3 regions of the Paenibacillus sp. NPDC058898 genome follow, and region 3 is predicted to be linked to each of the others. Evidence: riboswitches for the same ligand, from Rfam matches in the RefSeq annotation. Region 3 holds a riboswitch; each other region holds the start of a gene.
The links. A riboswitch is a leader RNA that binds a small molecule or an ion and turns the genes downstream of it on or off. The one in region 3 is predicted to bind cyclic di-AMP.
Positions count from the first base shown of each region.

Region 1: linked by a shared signal. The riboswitch ahead of ACOZB4_RS25275 (TrkH family potassium uptake protein) and the one ahead of ACOZB4_RS21635 (hypothetical protein) in region 3 are both predicted to bind cyclic di-AMP.
Region 2: linked by a shared signal. The riboswitch ahead of ACOZB4_RS32710 (C40 family peptidase) and the one ahead of ACOZB4_RS21635 (hypothetical protein) in region 3 are both predicted to bind cyclic di-AMP.

Region 1 covers NZ_JBMOSM010000011.1:144,258-147,534, reverse strand. Annotated here, with positions in the region: gene ACOZB4_RS25280 (CPBP family intramembrane glutamic endopeptidase) at 1-1,396, opposite strand, end outside; cyclic di-AMP (ydaO/yuaA leader) riboswitch at 1,688-1,832, shown strand; gene ACOZB4_RS25275 (TrkH family potassium uptake protein) at 1,898-3,238, shown strand; gene ACOZB4_RS25270 (potassium channel family protein) at 3,255-3,277, shown strand, end outside.
Region 2 covers NZ_JBMOSM010000025.1:36,725-40,001, forward strand. Annotated here, with positions in the region: gene ACOZB4_RS32705 (hypothetical protein) at 1-779, shown strand, start outside; cyclic di-AMP (ydaO/yuaA leader) riboswitch at 1,129-1,269, shown strand; gene ACOZB4_RS32710 (C40 family peptidase) at 1,274-1,747, shown strand; gene ACOZB4_RS32715 (C40 family peptidase) at 2,186-2,659, shown strand; gene ACOZB4_RS32720 (GNAT family N-acetyltransferase) at 2,798-3,277, shown strand, end outside.
Region 3 covers NZ_JBMOSM010000008.1:121,391-124,667, forward strand. Annotated here, with positions in the region: gene kdpA (potassium-transporting ATPase subunit KdpA) at 1-805, opposite strand, end outside; gene ACOZB4_RS21630 (potassium-transporting ATPase subunit F) at 836-913, opposite strand; gene ACOZB4_RS21635 (hypothetical protein) at 1,064-1,474, opposite strand; cyclic di-AMP (ydaO/yuaA leader) riboswitch at 1,605-1,772, opposite strand; cyclic di-AMP (ydaO/yuaA leader) riboswitch at 2,315-2,490, shown strand; gene ACOZB4_RS21640 (hypothetical protein) at 2,624-3,088, shown strand; gene ACOZB4_RS21645 (proline dehydrogenase family protein) at 3,147-3,277, opposite strand, start outside.

The sequences.
Region 1 (3,277 bases), on a different contig from region 3:
TATGCCCGAGCGCCCAGATGAGCGAGGTAATCAAACTGGCAACGAAAGTATTGCGGACGATCTTTTTCACCATTTTGATACCGAACAGTCGATAGACGGCCTCTTCGGATATGCCGGCCAGCCAGGCCATCAGCGGAAACAGCCAAGGATAGAGCATGTTATAAGGCGACTGTGTGGCATCCGTGGTGGACCATGTATTTAAGGTTAGGCCCAGAACGATAAAGATAATGGATTGGACCCCAAGCAAGATGAAAGCCCACATATATCCCAGCTTCATGCTGTCCAGTACATAATGACCGTATCCGGGTTCTTTGGCGCGCGGCCATGGATTGAGCCCGTCTTCTTTTTGCCATAGTCCGTTGCCCCCGACAAGGGAGAAATAGAGCAGGGCGGAGAATATGAGCGAATAGACCGCATAGAAAATCATCATCCCGACTATACCGGTTTGCGACATCCCCTCGGATTTGAAAACGGGAATCAGATTATACGTATTTAGCATCTGAATGATAAACAGCAGCACCGCTAGGAACAGGCCGCGCTTAAACGACGTATAGGCTCTGGTCTTTACGCTGTACACAATGGCAAGAATGCCAAGGATGAGGGTGAACAGGCCATACCCTGCGAGTGTCAGCAGCGTTGCATCCTGAGTCTGCTTGTTGACATAGGCGGAATGGGCGGACGGGACTGAGAAGGATGGATCATAGGAGCGTAATTTCCCATGTTCGAAGGTGAAACGGTGCTCCAATCGGGAATCGCCAATCTTGGATTCCGGGTCCACATATCGGAGCCGGGGTTCCCCTTCCCGTGTAACCAGCTCAAGGCGCGACAGGTCATAGCCCGCTCGCTGGAGCCAAGGTTCCGCGAGCGTTTGCTTCTCGGCTAATGACATGCCATCCTCGACGACAAGCAGCATCTGCCTTTGTACATCGCCCTTGTTCAGCTCAATCCGGTCATAGCTGGAGCGGGCGTAATCGTACGAGAAGCCGACGATGCCTGAATTTTGCATGTGCACGTCCACATTGAGGGCATCCCCTCCCGGCTCGCTGAAGCGAACGCGGTATACGTCATAGGGATATTTGGCTTCATAGGTTTTGTTGTATTCCGAAAGTTTCTTTTCCTTCGCCAGATATCCGTAAAGTTCCGATTTGGATTGATATGTAACCAATGTGTCATCCGTTTTTGCAGCCTTAAACTGCAAATGCTCCTGAGCAAAGCTTGAAGCCGCTTGCCGAGCCTGCTCCTTGGATATGATATTCGGAGATGCCATCTCGGTAGAATCCGGATTCGTCGACGGAAACACCTGAAATAATAGGAACAGAATCAGGCCGACTGCGGCAGGCGCGATGAGCTGTTTCAGATTGGGCTTCAGCTTCAAGGGCTCTCTTGCACGATTCATGAAATTCCTCCTCTAGGAAAGTTGATACTCCCACTGGTATTCGATATGCCTGATTAAGTACGCATAGAGTCAATATAACATAGTTATGAAAGTCATAAGCAGCTTATCCCAATATCCGGAATAATGAAACAAATCGATGAAAATGAATGAAAGGTTTCGAAAACGTTAGAGAACCCCATGCTTGTATTCTTGAATATGCCCAATTCGCGCTCTTTTAAAGATTTTTTGGGTGAAAAACGGCATTGGGTTACGTACCAGATTGCGTTATAATCACATCATGCTTCAAGGAACCGAATATTCCAGCCGAATTTCGTACTGAAAATGGGGGAACCATGTAATTGGGGTGAATTTCATTATTCCTAGAATAATGAATAGGGCGACCTGTGGAAATGCCCGAATCCGTCAGCTAACCTCGTAGGCTGCAGCACAGGAACCAGACCGTAAAGGGCACTGCGTTTTCCAGTGTCTTTTTTTCTTGATTTTTTTTAAGAAGGTGACCGATTGAACTCTAAATTTAACTGGCTCAGGTTGTCTCCGCCGCAGATTCTCGTGCTTGGTTTTGCGGCTATTATCTTCATCGGGACGGCGCTGTTAATGCTGCCGATTTCCACAAGTACAGGTGAACCGCTTGAATTTATCGATGCCTTGTTCACTTCGACATCGGCAACATGTGTAACGGGTCTGGTTGTGGTGGATACAGGAACGACATTCAGTTCCTTCGGCCAAGTCGTGATTATGCTGCTGATTCAGATCGGCGGGCTCGGATTCATGACGATGGCTACTTTATTTGCCTTGGCTCTGAAAAGACGCATATCGCTCAAGGATCGTCTCATTCTGCAAGAAGCGATGAATCAGTCCTCGATGGAAGGAATCGTAAGGCTGATTCGCAGAGTTTTGTTGTACTCCCTCATCATCGAGGCCTGTGGTGCCATCATTCTATCGATCCGCTGGGCGTTTGATATGCCGATCGGCCAGGCGATTTATTATGGCGTTTTTCATGCAGTCACGATGTTTAACAACGCCGGTTTTGATTTGTTTGGTGATTTTCGGAGTTTGACTGGGTATGTCTACGATCCTGTAGTCAACATAGTCGTGATGTTTTTGATTGTCTCAGGTGGGATTGGTTTTATCGTATTATCCGATCTGATTGATTTCCGAAAACAGCGGAGACTTTCCTTGCACTCCAAAGTGGTGCTCACCATGACGGCTACCTTGCTGCTGGTTGGATTTATCGTCATTCTTATATTTGAATTCACCAATCCGAGGACGCTCGGCTCTCTGAATTGGGGCGGAAAATTCTTCGGTGCGTTATTCCAGTCCGTAACGCCGCGTACAGCTGGCGCGAATACTATAGATATTACGGGGCTTCGACAGGCCACGCAATTTTTTATCGTGATTCTGATGTTTATCGGAGCATCCCCAGGGTCAACCGGTGGCGGTATCAAAACAACAACCTTCACCATTATGGTGGGGGCGGTTATCGCCATGATGCGCGGGCGTGAAGACATCGTCATGTTCCGTTATCGCCTGGCCCAGGAGCGGGTGCTGAAGGCACTGACCATTGCATTACTGGCACTGCTGCTCGTTCTAATCGTATCGATGATTCTGTCAACGACAGAGGAAGGGAGCTTCCTGGAGATCCTATTCGAAACGACATCCGCCTTCGGTACGGTGGGTCTCTCCATGGGTTTAACGCCTGAACTGACGGGATTCGGGAAGATTTTGATCAGTATTACGATGTTTGCAGGGCGATTGGGGCCTTTGACGCTTGCTTATGCACTGGGGCCAAAAAAGGGTAAAGAATTATATCGTCATCCGGAAGGCAAAATGATTATTGGATAAGGAGTACAGGAGAGACATGAAACCAAAGCAATTTGCAAT
Region 2 (3,277 bases), on a different contig from region 3:
ACGTCTCGATTCTGCTCTTCTTATACCGTTTGCTGTGGGGATACTGCCTGTACCGACTCGTAAAATCGGCAGTCGTTCCCCTTCTTATGCGATATCCGGATTCTGCCCCTAACGAGCTCAGCCGTCTTTTATTCTTCTACGAGGGCGAGATGAGCCTATCCCTGAGCAGCACGGTCCATACCTACGCATGGCTTCTGGCCGGTTTGCTCTTGATCAGGATGATCTTCACCCCGCTCATTCGGGCCGGCATCTTCTACAACCTTCACCAGGAAGCTAAGGGCGAGCGCGGTTTATTCTTCTTCATTGGCATGCGGAAACTGTGGAAACCCGTAACGCTATTCTATCTGATAGAGCTCATTCTCACCTTTGCGCCCGGTTACTGGATTCTGCCCAAAATCCTTCCGATTCTGCTGAATGGGATTCAAGAGCCTGTTCTGCTGCTTCATGCACTGCCCTATGCAGCTGGGTGGTTCTTGTACGCCTATCTGATCCGCCTGTTATTGCTCTATATGCAATTCGGGCGCACTGGGGGGTTCGGTATGATCAGCTCTATTCTGGCACTCTTCCGTCGCTTGGGCACGGCAGTGCTGTTGTCCATCACCATCGGCGGATCAGCCTGTGTCATTCTGTTGCTCCTGAGCTCGGCTTCGCTCTTCTGGGCCGGGTTGATCGGCTTAATTATACAGCAGGCCTCTTATTTCCTGAATGGACTATTCCAAATTTGGGTAATTTCCACCCAATATCATTTGTGGGGAGATTCCTCCTCACAGCATTCCTAATCGTTACAATTCGTTACCCTGAAATGGTGAATCATGCTCGCGAATAAGCTGTAATCCGAAGTGACACGTTTTTATCTCGAGCTTGGTTTTACAAAGAATAAGCATTCATTTATCCTCTATATTACAAATTTCTGAGCGCCAAATTACAAAAAAACCTGTTTCCCCAAGATGGGGACAGGTTTTTTTGTTTAAAAATGATCTTTCCTCGTTTGCCAAATTGTTAATACTCTGCTAAAATAACGAATATGTTAGTAACAACTTTGTCATCTTTACTGTAACTTTTTTGTTGGAACGATGTAAATTCGTTAACAATGTTGGAACGTCAGACGTCAATGAATGGGTTCATCAACATTTTAAGGAGCCGAATTCCCATAACGATATGGGAAGCGGGGGATCCGTTTTGGGTGAATTGATCTCGCAAGAGAGGGATCATAGGGGACCTTTCAACCGAACCCTTAAGCTAACCTCGCAGGCAATGGAAGGAGCTTTTTGTTTTGAAAAAGAAGTTAACGGCTGTTTCTCTCGGCCTCGCACTCGCACTCACATTAGGGACCGGAAGCGCTTTCGCCGATTCCAAATTAAATACAGCAATCAAACCAGCCATTGGTGTCTCTTATAAAACGGGTGGAACCACAACGAATGGTTTTGACTGCTCCGGATTCACGAGCTATGTTTACAAGAAGCTTGGCCTTAGCCTGCCGCGAACGTCTGCAGCTCAATACAAAGTAGGAACGGCAGTATCCAAGAGCAACCTGAAAGCTGGCGATCTCGTGTTCTTCAACACATCCGGTAGAGGTATCTCTCATGTGGGTATTTATGTTGGGAGCGGCAAATTTGCTCATTCCTCATCTTCGCGTGGTGTCATGATCAGTCCGCTAAGCCAGAGCTATTACGCCAACCGATATGTAGGCGCTAAGAGAATTATGAGTCAGAATACGTACAAATCTGTAGCTGTGAACTACAATTAATGTTGGAACTTTATTGATTTACTCTTATTAAGAAGCCCTGGGTTTATGAGATTGTGCCGATCTCATCCAGCGGCTTTTTTCTTTTGTTGATTGTGTGTATACCTTTATAACGTTTAAGACAACGAAAAAGTTTCCACTTTTCAAAAAAAAATGAATGAAGATATTGAAATGACTTCGTTTGGTTATTCCATCCCCAATACCCTCTTATTCTTTATATACCCTTCTCTCTCTTCATTAAACACCGTTTTGGAAAAATATTGATTTTATCTGACGCTTCGACAGCTAATGCGATTGAAAAATAGCAAAATCCATCAAGAAATAATTGCCAATCCCGCTTGCTGTCTGATAGAATGGACGCAGTAACAACTTTGTCATTAATGTAAGTGCTTTAATACATAGATTGCTATGCCTCGCGGCAGCGAAAAGGAGCTTTCCATGCTGAAGAAAACATTATCAACAGCAGCCCTTAGTATCACACTGCTACTCACTTTGGGCGTTGGCAGCGTGTTTGCTGATAGTGCGCTGGATCAGGAAATCGATAAGGTGCTAGGTACACGATACAGCTACGGCGGTACGACCACGAGCGGATTTGACTGTTCCGGCTTCACCATGTATGTATATGCCAAACTCGGTTTGAAGCTCCCGCATCAATCCGGCTCTCAATTCGACATGGGGACAAGCGTGTCCCGTAAGGATCTACGCGCTGGCGATTTGGTGTTCTTCAACACATCGGGCCAGGGCATCTCCCACGTCGGCATTTATGTCGGCGATGACAAATTTGCCCATGCCTCGACCAACCGCGGCGTGGTTATCAACCGCCTTGCAGAGGAGTACTATGATCAGCGATACGTGGGTGCAAAGCGTATCATGAGCGATGATACGTATGAAGAGTCGGCTGGTGAATCATCCTAAGCTTTAGAGGCTAATCATCCCTATACACACTGCTTGCCCGTTAAAGGAGCCCTTACCTCTCTTTGACGGGCTTTTTGATGCGACTTGGATGTTCGGAAAAGGGTTATCATTCATATATACGATAGGAGGACTTCACCAATGGATGCAACACCGATTTCATTTCACACCGTAGTCATGCGTGAAGAGCACGCAAAGGAAATATGCGCCTGGACCTATCCTCCTCCCTATAATATCTATGGCTTTCTTCCCTGGGAGCAGATGAAAGGGCTTGAGGTCGAGTTTGGCGATCCCGACATTCGCCAGAGGCAGTACATCTCAATTCTGGATGAACGGGAGGCCCTGTGGGGATTTGCCCAGCTGTTTCCGATGCACAAGGTGACACGAATCGGACTTGGCATGCGGCCTGATTGGTGCGGGCGCGGAATGGGTAAACGGTTTATGGAGGCGATTGTTCGGGAAGCCAGGCGGAGGCGGCCTGTCGACGAAATCGACCTTGAGGTGTTGACCTGGAATGAGCGAGCGATCCGCACGTATCAAAAGGCAGGCTTTCATATCACAGATACGTATGAGCGACTTACGCCAACGGGAAATGCCCTTTTCCACTGTATGGTGTATGAG
Region 3 (3,277 bases):
TATACGGAAGTGCCGCCCCGAGACTCCACATGGACAGGATTTCGATGACATTGGTCAGCGGGGACGGGTTCTCGAACGGATGTGCCGAGTTCACTCCCATAAACCCGCCGCCGTTGGTGCCCAGATGCTTGATCGATTCAAGCGCAGCTACTGGCCCTACGGCTATTTGCTGCTCGCTACCTTCCAGTGTCGTGACGCTGAGTGTAGGCTGCAAGGTCTGCGGCACCTGCTGCGCAACCAGTATCATTGCAATGATGAACGCAGCCGGGATGAACACCCGGGTGTGAGCTTTGACGAAGTCCTCAAAAAAATTACCGACGGTTGAGCCCTTGCTAGTCACCGCCCGGATAAAAGCAATCGCCACGCAGAGCCCGGTTGCCGCAGATGTGAACATCATCATCGTAATGACAGCCATCTGGGCCATATAGGATAACCCCGACTCCCCGCTGTAATGCTGAAGATTCGTATTGGTCATAAAGCTGATGATCGTAGAGAACGACAAGGTCGATTCCATATTATCGATGCCATTCGGGTTGAAGGGCAGTACTCTCTGCAACCGCAGAATCAAATACCCAGCCGCGACCAGCACGATATTCGTCATCACAAAGCTGATGGCATAACCTTTCCACGTCATTCCCTTGCGTTCTTTCAAGCCAATCAGTGCGAAGATCGGTTTCTCCGCCCAGGAGAACCATCTGTCCGTTCCATTGCCTTCATTGCGAAACACCTGATATAGATAAGTTCCAAGCGGCTTTACCAGCAGCACCAGAACGAGTATAACGATGGCAATTTGTAAAATGCCCATGGCGAATGCCTTCCTCCTTCAGCTGTCTCCCTAGAATTTTTCAGGGTGAATCAGCGCATAAATCAAGTACAGAAAAATAAAGAGCGTGCATACCAAAATGATCATCATGGTTAATCCGCCTCCGGTTCAGAAACCACGCGCCCACACCAAGACATGAACAGCATGAACAGTCCGTAGGTTCCTCCCAATATGAGCACCATATATAAATCCTGCATGAATATAACCTCCTAAAACCTCGTTGTGATATCAGCCAAGACCTTAGCTGACAATGGACAAAATCAGGAAGGATACCTGGTGATGGTTCGTATGAAGCACCACATCGGCACCCAGCCCTTTGTATATCAATCGCGGATTGCTGGAATGGGTAATCACATAAATCGACTCTGTGGTCCAGGTCCGGCAAATCCGTAAATAGCGGCAGCATAGATTCAAGCTGCTCTCGAACAGAAACACCTTGCTGACGGGAAACTCGGGAATGATCCAGGTTTGCTCGTCCCTTGTATCGATTAGTATCATGTTGGTGCAGCCCAGCTCATGCAGCCTCTCCTGTTCAACCCGGTTGTTGGCTATGGCCACAAACGAAATGCGCTTAAAGATCAGCTGGCGGATAAATTCTTCCCCGGCCTTGTTCGGTGCGGATACCAGGATAAACTCCTGCGATTTCTCCATCTTTTATTCTCCTCCTAAGTTCGGAAAGAGAAGACAACAACAAAGAAGCCTGTGGAAAGAGAAGAACTCTTCCCGCAGGCTCCTTAATAGGACACGGTGAAATACACCGTGGCCCAAGTCCACGACAATCGTTGCCTCTCTCGATACGCTTACGAGGTTAGCTGACGGATTCGGGCGTGAGAGTCGCCCTACCCATAGACCGTTATCTTGTCCATGGGATTCACCCCTGAGAGATAGATTCATCTCCCGACTGGTTCCCCCGTTCCTTTTCCATTCAAGGACTCAGCGAAAATTGAAAACGAGTAGCATGTTATTCTATTAGCCATTGACTAAACATCCAGGTCCGGCAAAACAACACAGCATCAGGTTCGAGCGGTGAGAGTCGCATCATCCTGCAATTTCAGCGAAGGCCCATGGCGCCTTCGCCCGAGATTCGATCCATAAAAGAGCCCAACTGAGCTCTCACACTGTCTGTAGGCCTTCATGGAACGGCTGCCCGTTTGCCTGTCGCTGATGTCCGTCAATTCATAGTTCGTATCATACGTCTGGCCCTGCAGGAAGTAAATGTGAGCAAAAACACATGTGGCGTTATGTCGAACAGGAACTGACCAGTATTGCTTCATTATCTCCCGAATACTACTCCATACTATGTATTTCTCTTGTTTTCTTGTATTTATCGCAATCTATCGAGATACCGAGATTTTGCCATGATAATCGATGACACGACTGAATGTACACGTTTTCTTATACAGTTTTCATCGATTTTCGGAATATATCCGTCCCATATGATCATTTACTTTTAGTTTCCTCCGGCGTATGATTCATCCATCTATTCGAAACATTCGTTATACGCTGAGCTCCCGACAGATGGGGAGACGGGGGAACCAAAATCGCCAATGGAGCTTCTATTGGTGAATGGGGTGAATCCGCAGTGCCTAGATGGTCAGGCACTGCGGTAGGGTGCTCTCAAGCCCGAATCCGTCAGCTAACCTCGTAGGCGCGTTTTGAGAGAGAACACCACCCGAGCCTTAAGCGGAAGCGGCCACTGGAACAGGGCCTCTAACGACAAATAGGCCTGGAGAGCGGGGGATCTCTGCTCACCAGGCCTATTTGCCGCGCATATAACATTCCTATAAAGGAGCGTAGATCATGACGAAATTCATCGAGGCTGCACTGACATCCGTTATCGAAACCGAAGTTCCCACATTAAGTGTAGAGCCCATCCACCATATGGAGATATTTCGTTTCGACCAGGGCTCGGCTGAACGCTTTATCCCCTGGAGCAAACGAGATTGGAACTGCGGTTTGTTCAAAATCAGCTGCAAAGACGCGGCCGGTTATGCCGAATATGCGCTGCCAAGCAACAGGGAATTCACGGATCTAGTCCGCTGGGCAGCCGTCTTTACGAGGCTGAAAGGCATGTCCGTGACCGAGGCCGTTCGCTATGCCCAGAAGCAGCACCAGTGGGGATCCGCCCGGATGCAGCTCGCCGTATCGGCGCTCGCCGATCTGGAGACCAATCGGCAACAGCACATCACTCGTAAGCGGTTAGGCAGCTTGCCGCTGGAGCGTTCCTTCCTGATGGACTGCTCGGAGGCGTATTATTTCTTCTAGGACAGTAGCTAGAGAGCTACCGTCCTCGCTTCGCTTTCAATTGATTGTTTTCCCCCGCTCACTTGAACATATTTTTGAGCACCATCATCAGGTTGGCTGGCTTCTCCGCCAGCCGCCGCGTAAAATACGGGTACCACATCGTTCCGTAGGGCATATAACACCGAATGCGGTAGCCGTCCTGTGCAAGCG